DNA from 2 places in the Peribacillus sp. NPDC097264 genome. Region 1 is predicted to be linked to the other one. Evidence: predicted binding sites of a transcription regulator. Region 1 holds the regulator's gene; the other holds the start of a gene.
What was found. The regulator LexA, encoded in region 1, represses DNA repair genes until DNA is damaged. The targets are predictions, from matches to a motif close to CGAACATATGTTCG.

Region 2: a site for LexA is predicted at 5,638-5,651, ahead of addB (helicase-exonuclease AddAB subunit AddB). Genes of this name have one in related genera too.

Annotation. Positions count from the first base shown of each region.
Region 1 is NZ_JBNNSR010000002.1:191,389-199,005, forward strand. It holds gene tkt (transketolase) at 1-446, opposite strand, end outside; gene ACQKL0_RS03575 (DUF896 domain-containing protein) at 678-911, opposite strand; gene ACQKL0_RS03580 (YneB family resolvase-like protein) at 976-1,632, opposite strand; gene yneA (cell division suppressor protein YneA) at 1,645-1,956, opposite strand; gene lexA (transcriptional repressor LexA) at 2,116-2,739, shown strand; gene ACQKL0_RS03595 (hypothetical protein) at 2,933-3,220, shown strand; gene ACQKL0_RS03600 (GlsB/YeaQ/YmgE family stress response membrane protein) at 3,391-3,627, opposite strand; gene ACQKL0_RS03605 (peptide MFS transporter) at 4,380-5,873, shown strand; gene ACQKL0_RS03610 (VanZ family protein) at 5,926-6,534, opposite strand; gene ACQKL0_RS03615 (YqhV family protein) at 6,898-7,173, shown strand; gene ACQKL0_RS03620 (N-acetylmuramoyl-L-alanine amidase) at 7,400-7,617, opposite strand, start outside.
Region 2 is NZ_JBNNSR010000007.1:24,885-32,501, forward strand. It holds gene addA (helicase-exonuclease AddAB subunit AddA) at 1-2,016, opposite strand, end outside; gene addB (helicase-exonuclease AddAB subunit AddB) at 2,013-5,507, opposite strand; gene lepB (signal peptidase I) at 5,696-6,259, opposite strand; gene ACQKL0_RS12340 (TVP38/TMEM64 family protein) at 6,293-6,907, opposite strand; gene ACQKL0_RS12345 (hypothetical protein) at 7,193-7,567, shown strand.

The DNA of each region.
Region 1 (7,617 bases):
TGATCAACCACATTATAAGAATCACGATTGTAGCTTTCAGCCAAGTGACGTTCTGCCATTGCCATACCTACAGCCATTGCAATCCCTTGGCCAAGTGGTCCAGTAGTGGCATCTACTCCAGCAGTATGTCCGTATTCAGGATGCCCAGGAGTTTTACTTCCCCATTGACGGAAACCCTTTAAGTCATCCATTGTCAAGCCGTAACCTGATAAATGCAGGAGACTGTATAATAGCATGGAACCATGTCCTGCCGATAAAACAAAACGGTCTCTATTAAACCAATCAGGATTTTTCGGGTTATGATTCATATAATCAGTCCACAGCTTATATGCCATGGGAGCTGCACCCATAGGCATGCCTGGATGACCTGAATTAGCCTTTTCAATTGCATCGATCGATAATGTACGAATTGTATTAATAGAAAGTGCATCTAATTTATCTAACATGTGTAAAACATCCCTTCCTGTAGTGTACCTCTTTATATTATATTGACTAACTTAATATCACAACTAAAATAACCATTTCTTGCACAGCTAATTCAATTTTCTACTAATTAAGGATTTACCAAGGTTAGGTTAAACCAAAAAAGAGAATACATACATCGATGCATTCTCTTTTTTCACTTTACATTCCTCATGAGTAATCCTAATTATGGGGCCATCATCAGTCCTTATTGGTTAATGTAAACCTTTTTTTTCTTTAATATTTTTTATTTTTTGAGGCGTGACATCATTACCTTCTGGATCGATAACTTTAACATTTTCTAACGTATCAGCCATTGAACGTCTAAATGTCTCCAAATACTCACTTCGTAAGGAAGTTTGCTCTTTCGCCTCTTCTACAGTTAAGCCCTCTCCCTTAGCTTTTTTAGAAAGTTCATTGATACGGGCCATTTTTTCTTTTGATAGCATAATTTTTCTCCTTTATATATACGGATATTGACATGGTATTAAAAAAAAAGTGAAATTACAAGTTCTATGATTGATTCTCCGGTGTACCTTGCTGGTATTCCAAGAATCTGCGGTGTACCGTTGCTTTTGACACGTCATAGCCAAAGCCTCTCAGTGTTGCCGCAATCTCGGCAAAAGTTAATCCATTCGAACGCAGTTTCACAATTTCTTCTATGGGTACTTCTTTACGATCCCTGCCAGTGGAGTTTCTTTGGTTCTTCAGGTTTTTCTGGGGGCGGTAGCCATTTTCAACGGCCCTAAGCATACCACGTTTAATTTTCAGGTTATGTAGTTTGCGTTGATATTCTTCTACAATACCAACAATTTGGATAACCATGGCATCAGAGTCCGATAACTCTAATTCACCATCATGAGAAAGTGTGAAAATCTTCACTCCTTCTTTAAGTACAACATGAAACAAGGCAATTTTAGCATTTCCTCTTCCCAACCTAGTTTCATCTTGAATCAGGAGAACATCCGCTTCTTTTGTCTTAAAAAGATCAAGCATGTCAAATATCCCGTCACGGTTCAGTTCGTAACCACTTGCCTGCTCTCTTATTATTGAAACGACTTCCATGTCATTATGTTCTGCTAACTTTACTAATTCCTCTTCCTGCCTAGCTAGCGAGGTTTCCTGTGTTTCTTTTTCTGTACTTACCCGACAATAGATGACTGCTTTCATATGAACCTACCTTTACTGCTTACTAGCCAAACTTTGGACTACTTTTTCACTTTCAACTGGTATGACAATGATTTGACCTGCCTTAATCGTATCCGCCCTTACACCGTTATACTCTTCTATCCAACCAATGAATTCTTTTTTTGTCAATTCGGTTTGACCATATTCTTCTGAAATCTCCCATATAGTATCACCTTCGTTAATTTCAATCGAAAGGAAATCCTTATTTTGATTACTATCTAATGTGAAAGAGAATAAAATAGACAAGATAAATACAAATCCTGCTAATAGAATCGTATAGATATTATTTTTGCAAAATGTCTTCATTAATATCCCTCCATAGCGAATGTACGTTCGTTTTTAGTTGATAATTGAATTATAATACGAACGTTTGTTTCAGTCAACAACCAAATTCGAACTTATGTTTGTATAGCATGGAGAGCCATGCTATAATATAGCAAAGAATTATAGAGAAGAGGTGCGTATATGACTAAACTATCAAAACGGCAGCAGGATATTCTTGATTTCATAAAAGATGAAGTTCGTCAAAAAGGTTATCCACCTTCCGTTAGAGAGATTGGCGAAGCTGTGGGACTTGCATCAAGTTCGACTGTACATGGACATTTATCTCGTTTGGAAAGCAAAGGCTTAATCAGACGCGACCCGACTAAACCAAGGGCCATTGAGATTTTAAATATAGAAGAATCTAATAACATTCCAAAAACAAACGTAGTTAACGTACCACTTCTCGGAAAAGTAACCGCAGGTATGCCGATAACTGCCATTGAGAACATAGAGGAATACTTCCCTCTTCCTGAAAGTATGGTTCCACATGATGATCATGTGTTCATGCTTGAAATTATGGGTGAAAGTATGATTGAAGCAGGAATTCATGATGGAGATTATGTCATTGTAAAACAACAAAGCAATGCCAATAACGGAGATATCGTCGTGGCCATGACGGAAGATGATGAAGCCACCGTTAAACGATTCTTTAAGGAACCGGATTACATACGGCTTCAGCCGGAAAACTCCAATATGGAACCTATCATTCTAAGAGATGTAACCATTCTTGGAAGAGTGATCGGGCTATATAGGCAAATTCACTAAAAGCGCACAAATTGCGCTTTTTTTATTTGTTTTAAGTCTATGTATTACATCCTATGTATATGACAGAAGCAATATTATAATATTTTACTAGAGAGCATTGAATAACAAACCGAGTCAAAATAACAAGGTATAATTCTTTTATATCCGGTGAAATTAAGTTCAATAGACATTTCTTTTTGAAAGTGGTGTTACTATGGATTTTCCGACGATACATACGAATTTTTGGGATGCTGTAATGGCTATCCCAACTATCATGATTTTGACCCAAATTATAAAGTTTCTCTTTCCTATCCCCCGAAGTTACGTACCCACTATTGCGTTATGTCTTGGTTTAATCATTTCTATATTCATAAGCCATCGGCATAACTTGACTACCGGGATTTTTATGGGATGGTTTTACGGATACGCCAGTATCGGTAATTACGCCGCACTTAAAACAGCTTTCGTATCCTTTAGAAACTCTGATAATCATTCGGATTGAGTAAACACTGATCGATCCTTTAATCGAAACCTCTATTTTTTTACGCAAAAAAACTGTCCAGTATTGTTGAACAGCATTTTCAAGCAATAATGGACACATATAGATCAGCTTTCTCTAAACCATCTACACGTGATTCTGGAAAATTTATTCAATCGTATACCCTCTGCTTTCTACCTCCATCTTGTATTTCTCATGATAATGGATACAATGAACACTACAATTATGGCACCCAGTAACGCAGGCACAATGTAAAACCCTTCTGTTTCAGGTCCGATTGGCCCTAATATTGCAGTACCAAGCCATGCTCCAACAAATCCAGCAATGATATTTCCAATAATTCCACCCGGCATATCCCTTCCTAAAATCAGGCTTCCCAGCCATCCAATTATTCCACCAACAATTAACATCCAAATTAGCTCCAAAAATAACCACCTCCTTTCTCTAAAATTTATGAAATTTTTTTATTAATAGAACAGACTTGTGACTAATGAAAATCACTTAAGCTCCTCAGGCAATAAACTTATCGGCTGCTTATATACTTCTACCTATATAGGTACTATAAAAGGCCGCCCTAAAAAGGGTGGCCTTTAGTGTTTGATCTTCCGTTCTCCCTACCACAAAGAAAACCATCCAGTAAGAATGGTTGAAAATTATTATTTGGTTATAATAATAAATGCCGCCAGATAACTGCAATTATCTGGCGGCACCACATGGTAAAAAAGAAAACAATTAAATTGCTTTCTATACTAGAATAAGTATTTTGGCTTCTTTTGTCGATATGACAATATTCCTATTTTCAATTATTTACACTATTTCCTACCATACTTTTTTAATATTTCAACCTTTATTCATCATCATTTTTTCTACACAACCATTTAAAATTGGATTTTCATAACTTATTGAAGGTTCTTGCAATTCGAAACCCCAAATCATTTACTTAATGGATTATATATCAAATGAACGGTGCGTTTTCAATCCAACGTGATTAAAGGGCTCTAATATATACCTCATTACCTATTTATGCCATTTCAATAGTCCTGTATTTCACAAAAACGGGATATAAACACCACTTATTATGAACTATTATTAAAATACACTAAATATTCTTTACAACTGCTCTAAGAAAAGTTATTATACTATAATAAAAGGAGGAGAATGTATGTCATCAATAAATAAACAGAAAATTTTGGATAGCATTCCTCAAAAAGGTTTTTTCGGAAACCCTAAAGGACTATTCACTCTTTTCTTCACGGAGTTTTGGGAGCGCTTCTCCTATTATGGTATGAAGGCCATTCTTGTATACTATATGTATTATGAGGTATCTAAAGGTGGATTAGGTCTTGATGAAAAAACATCTCTAGCCATTGTATCCATCTATGGATCGTTAGTATATATGTCCGGAATTATTGGTGGCTGGTTAGCCGATAGGATTTTCGGAACATCGAAAGCCGTTTTTTACGGCGGTATATTGATTATGCTTGGTCATATTGCACTTGCCATACCGGGCAGCATTTCCATGTTCTTTGTTTCCATGATACTAATCGTTATAGGTACAGGTCTTTTAAAACCAAATGTATCCAGTATTGTTGGGGAGCTATATGCAGAAGACGATAACCGTCGAGATTCTGGTTTCAGCATATTCTACATGGGAATAAACACGGGTGCATTCATTGCTCCGCTTATTGTCGGAACAGTTGGAATGAAGTACAATTTCCACCTTGGATTCGGTATTGCAGCCGTTGGTATGTTTATTGGATTAATCGTCTTCATGGCTACAAAGAAAAAAAATCTGGGACTTGCAGGAATAACCCCTGTCAATCCTTTGGCTCCGAATGAAAAGAAATCTGTTTACACCAAGATTGGGCTAGCTATTTTAATTATTGCCATCATTTGTGCAATCGCTATCTCAAATGGTCTCTTAACACTTAATAGCTTTATCGGCCTTGTTGGTATTCTTGGAATTCTTATTCCTACCATGTATTTTATTGTGATGTACCGTAGTCCGAAAACAACAGCTGTTGAGCGTTCACGTTTACTAGCCTATATTCCTTTATTTATAGCAGCTGTCATGTTTTGGGCCATCCAAGAACAAGGCTCAACTATTTTAGCAAATTATGCTGATAAACGGACACAGTTAGAATTTGCAGGTTTTCACATTTCACCAGCATGGTTCCAATCTTTAAACCCATTGTTCATCATTACTTTAGCTCCTTTATTCGCATGGTTATGGGTTAAATTAGGGAAACGTCAGCCAACTATACCTCAAAAGTTTTCAATTGGCCTATTCTTTGCTGGTTTATCATTCCTAGTAATTTTGGTTCCCTCTTATTTTGGAGGAGCCGGTTCATTAGTTAGCCCATTATGGCTTGTACTTAGTTATTTCCTTGTAGTAATTGGAGAGCTATGCTTGTCACCTGTTGGTATGTCAGCTACGACTAAACTTGCTCCATCTGCGTTCTCAGCACAAATGATGAGTTTATGGTTCTTAGCCAATGCAGCAGCACAAGCATTAAATGCTCAAATTGTAAGATTTTACTCTGCGGACACGGAAATGGTCTATTTCGGGGCTATCGGAATCACTTCATTGATTTTAGGATTTATCCTATTGGCAATATCACCAAAGATTCAAGGCTTTATGAAAGGCTTACGTTAACAAATGTAAAGCCAGCTTCTCCTATCATGGACAAGCTGGCTTTTTTTGTTTTTCATGCATTCCGCTTTGCGGGGATAATATCTATCACTTTCACGAACCAACGATACAAGAAATATCCCAAATATACCCCAATAAGGTTCAAGATCAGATCGTCTATATCCAAACTTCCTCTTTGAAAAACATACTGGCATATTTCTATGATTGAGATTGAGAAAAAGGGAATAAGAAATCTTGGAATACCGGTCATCTTTTTTCCCTTTCTGGATAGCAGGTACAATCCAAATGGAATGAATAATCCTACATTTGCACTTAGATTATAAAAAGAAACAAGCCAATTCGAATCACCAGTTAAATAAGGGCTGATTGTAGATAACGGGATAATATTATACGAATATTCCTGTCCTTCAGGTCGGAAGAAAAGTAAAACTAGCAAAGAGAAACTATAACCACTTATCGCTACCTGCCAATACAATCGGGGTAGTTTTATTGTTTCCCCCCTGACCAATAAGACGATCATCAACACAGAGACTACAATACAAACCCATACAACCATGATCACCCAAGGGTTCAAATAGAATAGGAGTTGAAGAAAAATAGGTAGACCACCGAAGAATAACCCCTGTGAGAACAGAAGCGTAAGCAATAGCGTTTTATAAGTCATATGGGGCCCTCCTTCTAACGAATACCATTACATCCTAGGCTATTGAGGACATACCGTCAATATGAAAGATATAGCGCTTGGTACAACACTCATAAGATTTCCTACTTTTTCTCTCCGTTGACATACTCCTTAACACGTAATTTCTGACCGACTTTTATTATATATATATATTGGTATCTGTCGGCTATCGTACTGTTTAGCCAAGAAAGATACCGTGTCACCTGACTTCCACCTGACCCCCTTCATAAAGTCCATAACGATGGGTATTTTCAAATGGAACGACCACCGGGATAGGATAAAGTTGTCCTATTTTTTAAAATAGATTCATAAGATAAACGTGCCAAAAGTTCGGAGGGGAAAATCATGTTTATAGCTTTTGAAAAAGCCGTTCTTATAATGGGTTTACTTCGTTTGCTTTCGGGAAGTATAGAAATATTCGCAGCTATACTCATGTTAAGACTTAATGATATCGAAAAAGCGTTGGTTGTGAATAGTTCCCTCGCACTTGTTGGACCTATAATACTTATTAGTACAACAGCTGTTGGCTTATTCGGGATGACCGAAAAGCTTTCCCTCTTTAAAGTTTCATGCATCTTTATAGGAGTGACCATTATATTTATTGGAATAAAAAGCGAATAATAAGCATAAAACAACCATTCTCAATAAATGGGATTGCCCAAGATAAAACATTTCGGCACCTTTTTGATTTCACCAACGATATTTTCAGATTATCTACATATGTGACAGCCATTTCTACAATTCACTTAATCAACTTCTTTAATCTCAATAAGAGAAGGGATTAGATATGGTGTGTAGTGTGGTATCTCGAAGTACTTGATAATGTTTCATTCACCATCCAGAGCTATCATTTCACTCGCAGTTTTTGACCGATTTCAAGGTAATTGGGTTTAACCTTAGGGTTCAGAGCTAAAAGTTTAGACACACTTGTTCCATATTTTATGGCAATGCTATAAAGAGTATCACCCTTTACAATCGTGTGAGTGTTACTTGGTACCTCCTCTTTCCTTTTCAAATTGAATGATTTAACGATTCCATTGACATGTCCTTGAGCCAAATTTTCAA
Region 2 (7,617 bases), on a different contig from region 1:
CTCCTCATCCATTCCTACAATCGGAGAGCGGAGAACGGATGCCAATGGGATATCCTGCTGCGGATTATCTATTACTTTCAATAAAGAAATCATGATAGCAACTTCGGTAGCTTCAAAGTATCCAGAGGACAAGTTGGCATAGACAGGAATCCCTTGCTTCTTGAATTCCTCCATAATTTGCGGAGCCCATGGCAAAGAACGAAGAAGAATGACCATATCACGGTATGTTGCAGAACGGTATTGCTTGGTTTTCGTATCATAGATTTGCTGTTTCTCGTTTATGGCCTGCTTTATGAGCCTCGCCATCATCCTAGCTTCCAGTTGCGCTTTTTCCAATTCCTCGGCTTCAAAACCTACCTCTGAATCCTCGTTATCCTGTCCGGCTTCACTTGTATCTGCTGCTCCATCAATTAAATGAAGTTCAATGGGATATTCCTTATCTTCGGGATATGGCGCACCTTTTTTCAATTGCGCATCCTCATCATAATCAATCTCACCGACAGTCAGCCCCATTAGTTGCTGAAACAAGAAATTCGTCCCATCAAGCACTTCTCTCCGGCTCCGGAAATTACGGTTTAGATCAATTCGCAATCCCGAATCAGCGCCATCATGGGTAAAGCGCGCATACTTTCCAAGGAACAAATTCGGTTCAGCAAGCCTGAAACGGTAAATCGATTGTTTAACATCGCCCACCATGAACAGATTTCCACTATATTCACCATCTGCCGTCACCAATCTTAAAATGGATTCCTGAACTAGATTCGTATCTTGATACTCATCGACAAGCACCTCTTTGAATTGATTCCGATATTCAATGGCGGCCTCTGACGGCGTGCGTTCCCCATCTATGGTTTCACCCGTCAAAATATCAAGGCAATAATGCTCCAAATCGGCAAAATCGACCAAGTTCTTTTCGGACTTTGCAGCAAAGAACCTTTGTTCAAACTGTTTTACGAGCATGATGAGTGTATCGACATACCCCTTCAATTCCCGGATATCACGTAGATAGCTTTCAGGCTTACGTGAAAAAAGCTCTTCTTGCAGAGATTTAATAATTTTCTTCGCTTTATCACGTTGCTTCGTGGCTTCATCCACAATTTCCTTATTAAAATCTTCTCCCGTACAACGCTTTACCGTTCCAAACTTCACGTTTTGAATTTCTTCATAAAGAGCATTCCAGGAAGAATCTTTCACGCGGGCCAGTTTCGCGACCAAATCAAGATCGGCTAAATAGTTTTCTGCCCTTGGAGCAGGACCACCCGGAACCTTTGTCAATTCTAGAGATTGCTCCAACAAATCCTTTGCCGTATCCAACTGCAAACCAATATCGAATTGTAGGGACTCGATAAATGGAAGATCATCTATCCCTGCCCCTTCCGCCAGATCATACATCTGGGCTGCATGATTTAGCCATTGATCGGGATCTGGATTCGAACGGGAGAAATCATACAATGACCGGACAATATTTTGCAGTGCATCATCGTTTCGATCGCTTGTAAAGGCATCGACCAATTTAAAGAATGCTTCATTGTCACCTTGGCCATATTGCTCCTCGAAAAGTTCTTCCATCACTTCATCGCGCAGAAGCTGCGCTTCCGTGGAATCGGCAATCCTGAATCCAGGATCAATATCCGTCAAATAGTAATATTTCCTGATCACTTCTAAACAGAAAGAATGAAGCGTGGAAATGGACGCACGGTTAATCAGGCTTAACTGCTTACGCAAATGCTGTGAATGGGGATTTTCATTGATTTCCTTTTCTAATGCTTCACTAACTCGATGGCGCATTTCGGCGGCTGATGCATTCGTGAAGGTCACCACCAATAGCTCATCCACATCGATTGGATTATCTTCCAATATGACCTTTTGGATAATCCGGTTGACAAGCACCGCTGTTTTCCCGGAGCCTGCAGCGGCGGCCACCAAAATATCCTGGTCTTTCGCCCAAATTGCTTTCCATTGTTCTTCTGTCCATGTCACGCCTTCAGGAATGGCGGGAATCATCGTTTTACTCATCTTTCACCCTCCCCCCTTAATAAATCGAGAACATCATTTTGCTTTTTCTGTGGCAAATTCCTAAATTGATTCTCTTCGAGCGACTGATCGAATTGGCAGACGGATTTGAATGAACAGAAAGTACATGGCGTTTTTTCTTTCATTTTATATGGGGTTATGCCAACATCCCCGTCGACCATTCGGTCACCTGACTCTTGATAGACCTTTCGAACATGCTGGTTAAGCAAGGAGAAGTCTTCACGGCTGGCCACTTTAGAGGCTGCTAAAAGAGAACCGTCTTTTTTAAATCCGGCAGGTATGACATCCGATTTACTGGAAGTATCTATATCAAGGGACGTGTCCATCATCTTGATTACGTTGGTTTGATCTAATACTAGGCCGTTCATTTTAAAACTCTTATAAATTTCTTCATCGATTTTATCCAAGCTAAGCATGCCTTTTGATTTCACGACCGGATTATGAACATGGAAATAAAGGACGCCGGCTGGAATCGCCTCTTTACCGATAAGCGATTGGGATTGTGAAACGACGATATCGAGATAGGTCAGCATTTGCAGGGCAAGCCCATAGTAGACTTCACTCATGTTCAATTCCTTTTCACTCGATTTATAATCAAGGATACGCAAATAGACGCCACCCTCATCCTCATCGGCCTTATCAACACGGTCTATCCGACCAATCAATTCCATTTTCGTCCCATTTTTCAAAGTGAACGAAAGTGGGGGCAGTTCTCCATTTTTTCCGAAGCCCAGTTCCAAACCGATTGGGGCAAACCCACTAACCTTGGCATGTTCACTCAAGACAATCGAAGCCCGGCCAATCACATGCTCCAGCTTTCTGCGCAAGTAATGATGGCGGTTCGTACTTAGCAGGATTTGATTCTGGAGCTTTGGTGCAAGCTGTTCCACCGCTTTCCTAGCCAACTCCAAACATTGCTCCTTGGTCAAAGAAGACCACGGGATATCATGCTCATTTAAATAATCCGAAATCATTTTTAACGCCCCATGGAACATCTCACCGATATCCGGTGCGTCCAAACGGAAAACCTGTCGTTCCCTTAGTTTCAAGCCATGTGCGGCATAATGGGAAAACGGGCAGCTATTGAACATTTCCATTCTCGATACACTAGTCAGAATGGTTTCGCCATATAATTGCTTACTCGTTTCCTCTGATAGTTTCATGGTTTTATTTTGGTAAAAAAGACTCGATAGCACCTTTGTGGCTGTCGGTCCAACCGTCTCGTCCTCCATGATGGAATTATAGACATCCCACCAAAGCGGATGGATTGGGTAGTTCCGTTTTTTCAACTGTAATTGCGCAGCCAGATAAGACAGGGCCACTTCTGAGTTCGCTGCATATTTCACCTGTTCCCCGGCAGGCAGATCAGATGGATCGTTCATATAAAAAGCCTCGTTCACATGCGGCAATACATCCCTCACTCGTTTTAAATAAGAGGACGGGAGAAGGGATTTTCCCTCTTCATCAGCGAGTGGATAAGATAAATAAAGGGATTCCGAAGGTGTAGTGAAGGCTTTATAGGCCGTGAATTCCTCATCCAAAAGACGAACTTTTGAACTTGGAGCAACATCAAGCCCGCTCGCCAAAAGCATGTCGCGGTCACTATCGGAAAACACTCCATCAGAAACGGCTTTTCCTGGTAAGACCCCTTCATTCAGGCCAATGACGAAAGCCGTCTTCACGTCATCCAATCGGGACAGGTCCAGATTAGCGACAAGGACTTGATCGATTGCCTGTGGCACTAAGGAAAATTCCAATGATTCCAGACCTGCTTCTATAATGATTGCAAACTGTTTCATCGAGATTTCCTCTTCACTTAACAGTTCCACGAATTGATCAAGCAAATCAACAACCGCATTCCACGATTGTTCATGTTCCCTGGCTGACACCAGATCGCCATCCTCTTCTGCTTCAAGCTTCATCTTTTCCAATTTTTCCGGTACATGCAATTCTTCCAAATACAAATAAAGGGCCTCGCATAATTCTCTTCCATTCGCCGACTTCTTCACCCGTTTTGATAGCTTAATGATGGGCTCTGTAAATAGGTGTTTCAAATCATTGAGCTCTTGCTCCAGTTGCATTTCCTTACTCGTCTGGGGACGGTCCTCAAGCTCCAATCCACGGAATCGACGGTAGGTCCAACGATCTTTTGTGGTCCATCCAGCCCCTTTGATTCCCCTGGCAAGCACGTAGTTCTCAAGCTTGTCTACTTGTTCGCGCATTCTGTCATGACTTTGTTGCAGGGGAAATAGAAGTTCGGTCTTAATGGCACGAAAGACCGGTTCATAACGCCAGAACCCATTGATGATCTCAAGTGTCGACCGGATCAGCTCAATCAATGGGTGATTGAGCATCGTCCGCTTGGAATCCACGAAAAGCGGAATTTGATAATCACGGAAGACCGTCTGGAGGATATCTTCGTACGCATCCCCATTTCGCATTAGAATCGCAATATCGCGAAAACGGCACTGACCTTGTCTGACAAGCGTCAGGATGTTCCGAGCCACCCCTTCAATCTCCGCTCTTCGGTTAACGGCCTGAGCAATCGTTACACCAGATGGCTGATCGTACTTTTGTGCGGGACGAAGCGCAAAATATGTTTCAAGGTGTTTCAGCCCAGGATTTCGATTGAACTTCGCCGTGCTGTTCAGAATGTGGTCCTCTTCGATAAAGACCCCCGTTCTTTGTCCCGCTTGATAAAGTTGGTTATAGAGATTTCCCGTTTGCCTGAACAAATGCAGATCATCCGGCGCAAATTGCCTATAAGGCTGGTCGAGCGTCAATGCGATGGTCACACTCTTACATAGCTTCATCATTTCCTCCACGATCATTAATTCCTGTGGCGTCAGACTGTAAAAACCATCTATATAGATATCTGCATTTTTTATATACGAAGACTCTGCCATTTTTTCTATCAGTAAAGTGAAATAATCCTCTGAATCTAAATATTTTCCGATCATTTCATCCTCAAATGACTGATAAATGAGCTCAAGATCAGATAATTTATCTTGTACTCCACCACCACCCGGTGACTTTTCGTCCAAATACCTCCGAATATCACCCGGCTGGAAACAGTACTGCTTGAATTCGGCAAGCATCTGCTCCATCTGGGAGACGAATCCTTGCTTGTCCGCTGATCGGCGGAACATTTTCAATTCATCTTTTTTATCCTCCATGATTTTCCGTATCAACATATTAACGCCGACACTGTCCAAATGGATTCGGCTCATGCCACCTGTCTCCTGGAGAACTCGCCATGCAAGCCGGCTAAAACTGAATACTTGCGTCCGAATCATTCCTTCGAGTCCCGGCGTCTTAATTAATTTATATTCTGATAAAAATGTCATCTGATCAGGAACCAGATAGATGATCGGATTCCCTTCAGGATTCTCCATTAGCCCGTTGCGGATTTCATCCAATACCTTCGATGTTTTACCTGTGCCCGACCTTCCAATTAAAAACCGGAGTGACATCTGTTTCCCCCCTTTTTATTTCAATATCTCTAGACCTATCATACCAGAAATACTGTCTATTTTTTGACACGATTCTTCTTCCAATTATGTCTCTTTTCCCTATAGTTTACCGCTTTCTAACGACGAAAACCAACCATACGTTCGTATTCCTTTCAAAAAAAAGCCCTTCCTATAGAGGGCTCCCACAGTCATTCACCTATAAAATCCACATTAAAATCTTGTATTGGCCAATATCTTACATCGACTTTGCCTACTACCTTATCTATTGAAATATAACCTAGGTGCCTGCTATCTTCACTTTCGAGTCGATTATCACCCATAACGAAAAGCTTGCCATCAGGAACTATGGATTTGCCCGTCAATTCTTTCAATGTAAAATTACCCGTAAAATCCTGGCCCGGATATCCTACCTTTAAATGATCAAGGTAAGGTTCAGGCACTTTCTTACCGTTTATGTAAAGCCAATCATCCTTATAACGAATATCGTCTCCTTGAACACCTATTACCCGTTTTACATAATTCTCCCCGACATGCGCATGGAAAACTATAACATCAAATCGATTGATATCGCTGATTTGGTATTTCACTTTATTTACAATGAGTTTATCGCCTTCACCCAGTGTAGGTTGCATGGACTCCCCTTCTACGGTATAGCTTGAAATGAAAAAGGTACGGATCAAGATGTAAATGATAAAGGCTATCATGCCTGATTTTATCCAGTCGGATACTGAATGCTTTTTTGATTTTCTCAGATTCCCCAACCCCTACTAGTTGTATATTCTAAGTTATTTCCCTTCTTCTTTTTTCATGCTTTTATTTAGCCTTACTTCCAATCTTTTTCCGACAACCCAAAGGATGAAAATGATGATTCCGACAATCACGGTACGTAATGGTTTTTGAATCAATGATACAATATCGTATCCGACGAAACTGATCGTAAAGATCATCACTGCCTTTCCGCCGATTACCGCCAGCGCATATTGTAACGTGCTAACCTTCGAGAGCCCTGCAACGATATTAACGAGCGCAGATGGCGTGAAGGGGAAACAAAGCAAGAGAAACAATGGACTGAAACCATGGCTTTCCACCCAGTTCATCAATCTTTGCACCTGTTTATGTTTCTGAAGAAAACGGAAGAACCTCATCTGTCCGTATCGTCTAAAAACAAAAAAGACCAGAAACGCACCACCTACCGCCCCAATCCAAGAAAATAAAAATCCCCACCATAGGCCAAAAGCTGTAGCATTGGCCACCACAAACACAAATAAAGGTAAAAAAGGCAAAAACGCTTCTAACATCGGCAGTAAAATTCCTGGAATCGGGCCGAATGAACGATATTGCTGAATAAGCCCTGATATATGTTCAAGAGTAATCCACTCAAATATAGTATCCAAATTCATGACAATCTCCCTTGGCTTGCTTTCTATCAAGCAGCATCACATAATAAAACCGTTCTAATTTAGATATAACACTTTCCTCTTAAATTGCAAGAATAATTACCCATCTATCATCATACTTTCCCTAACTCAGGAAATCATAATCTTATTAACGAAAATTTCACGTGATTGACAAAAGCGCTTGCATATCAAATCCACTTAAGTTAGGATATTAAACAGAACGTACGTTCTATAAATTATCCGACATACATAAAATAAGAGAACGTTAATTAGAAAGGGGCGGTCATGATGACCCGTATTCCAGAGGCTGACCGAAATATGATTGAAAAAGCCATCTACCTTCCCATGGTGATTACAATCTTAAACCGGGATCTCAAGGTCATCGAATCAAGTCCGTTTAAATTAAAAAGGCCCTATTCAAAACTTATTGAGCGTGCTCTAAAGTCAGTCCAGGAGGATCTCGTCGAGGTTCGTCGCTATTTGCGCAAGGGGAATATCAAGGTAAGCAAATTAAACGGCGACGAATCATTCACGATGTATTGCTTTTTATATAAAGGGTATGAAGAGCATCATAACTATTTCAATCCCCGCCTTCGTAATAAAACGGAAGAGATTCTGTGTTATTACTTTTTTGAAAGGGTGTATAAACCTGAAAAAATTTAACACCCCTGCTTTTTTCGGTGAACAAATAAAAAGCCAACAAAAGCTGTTGA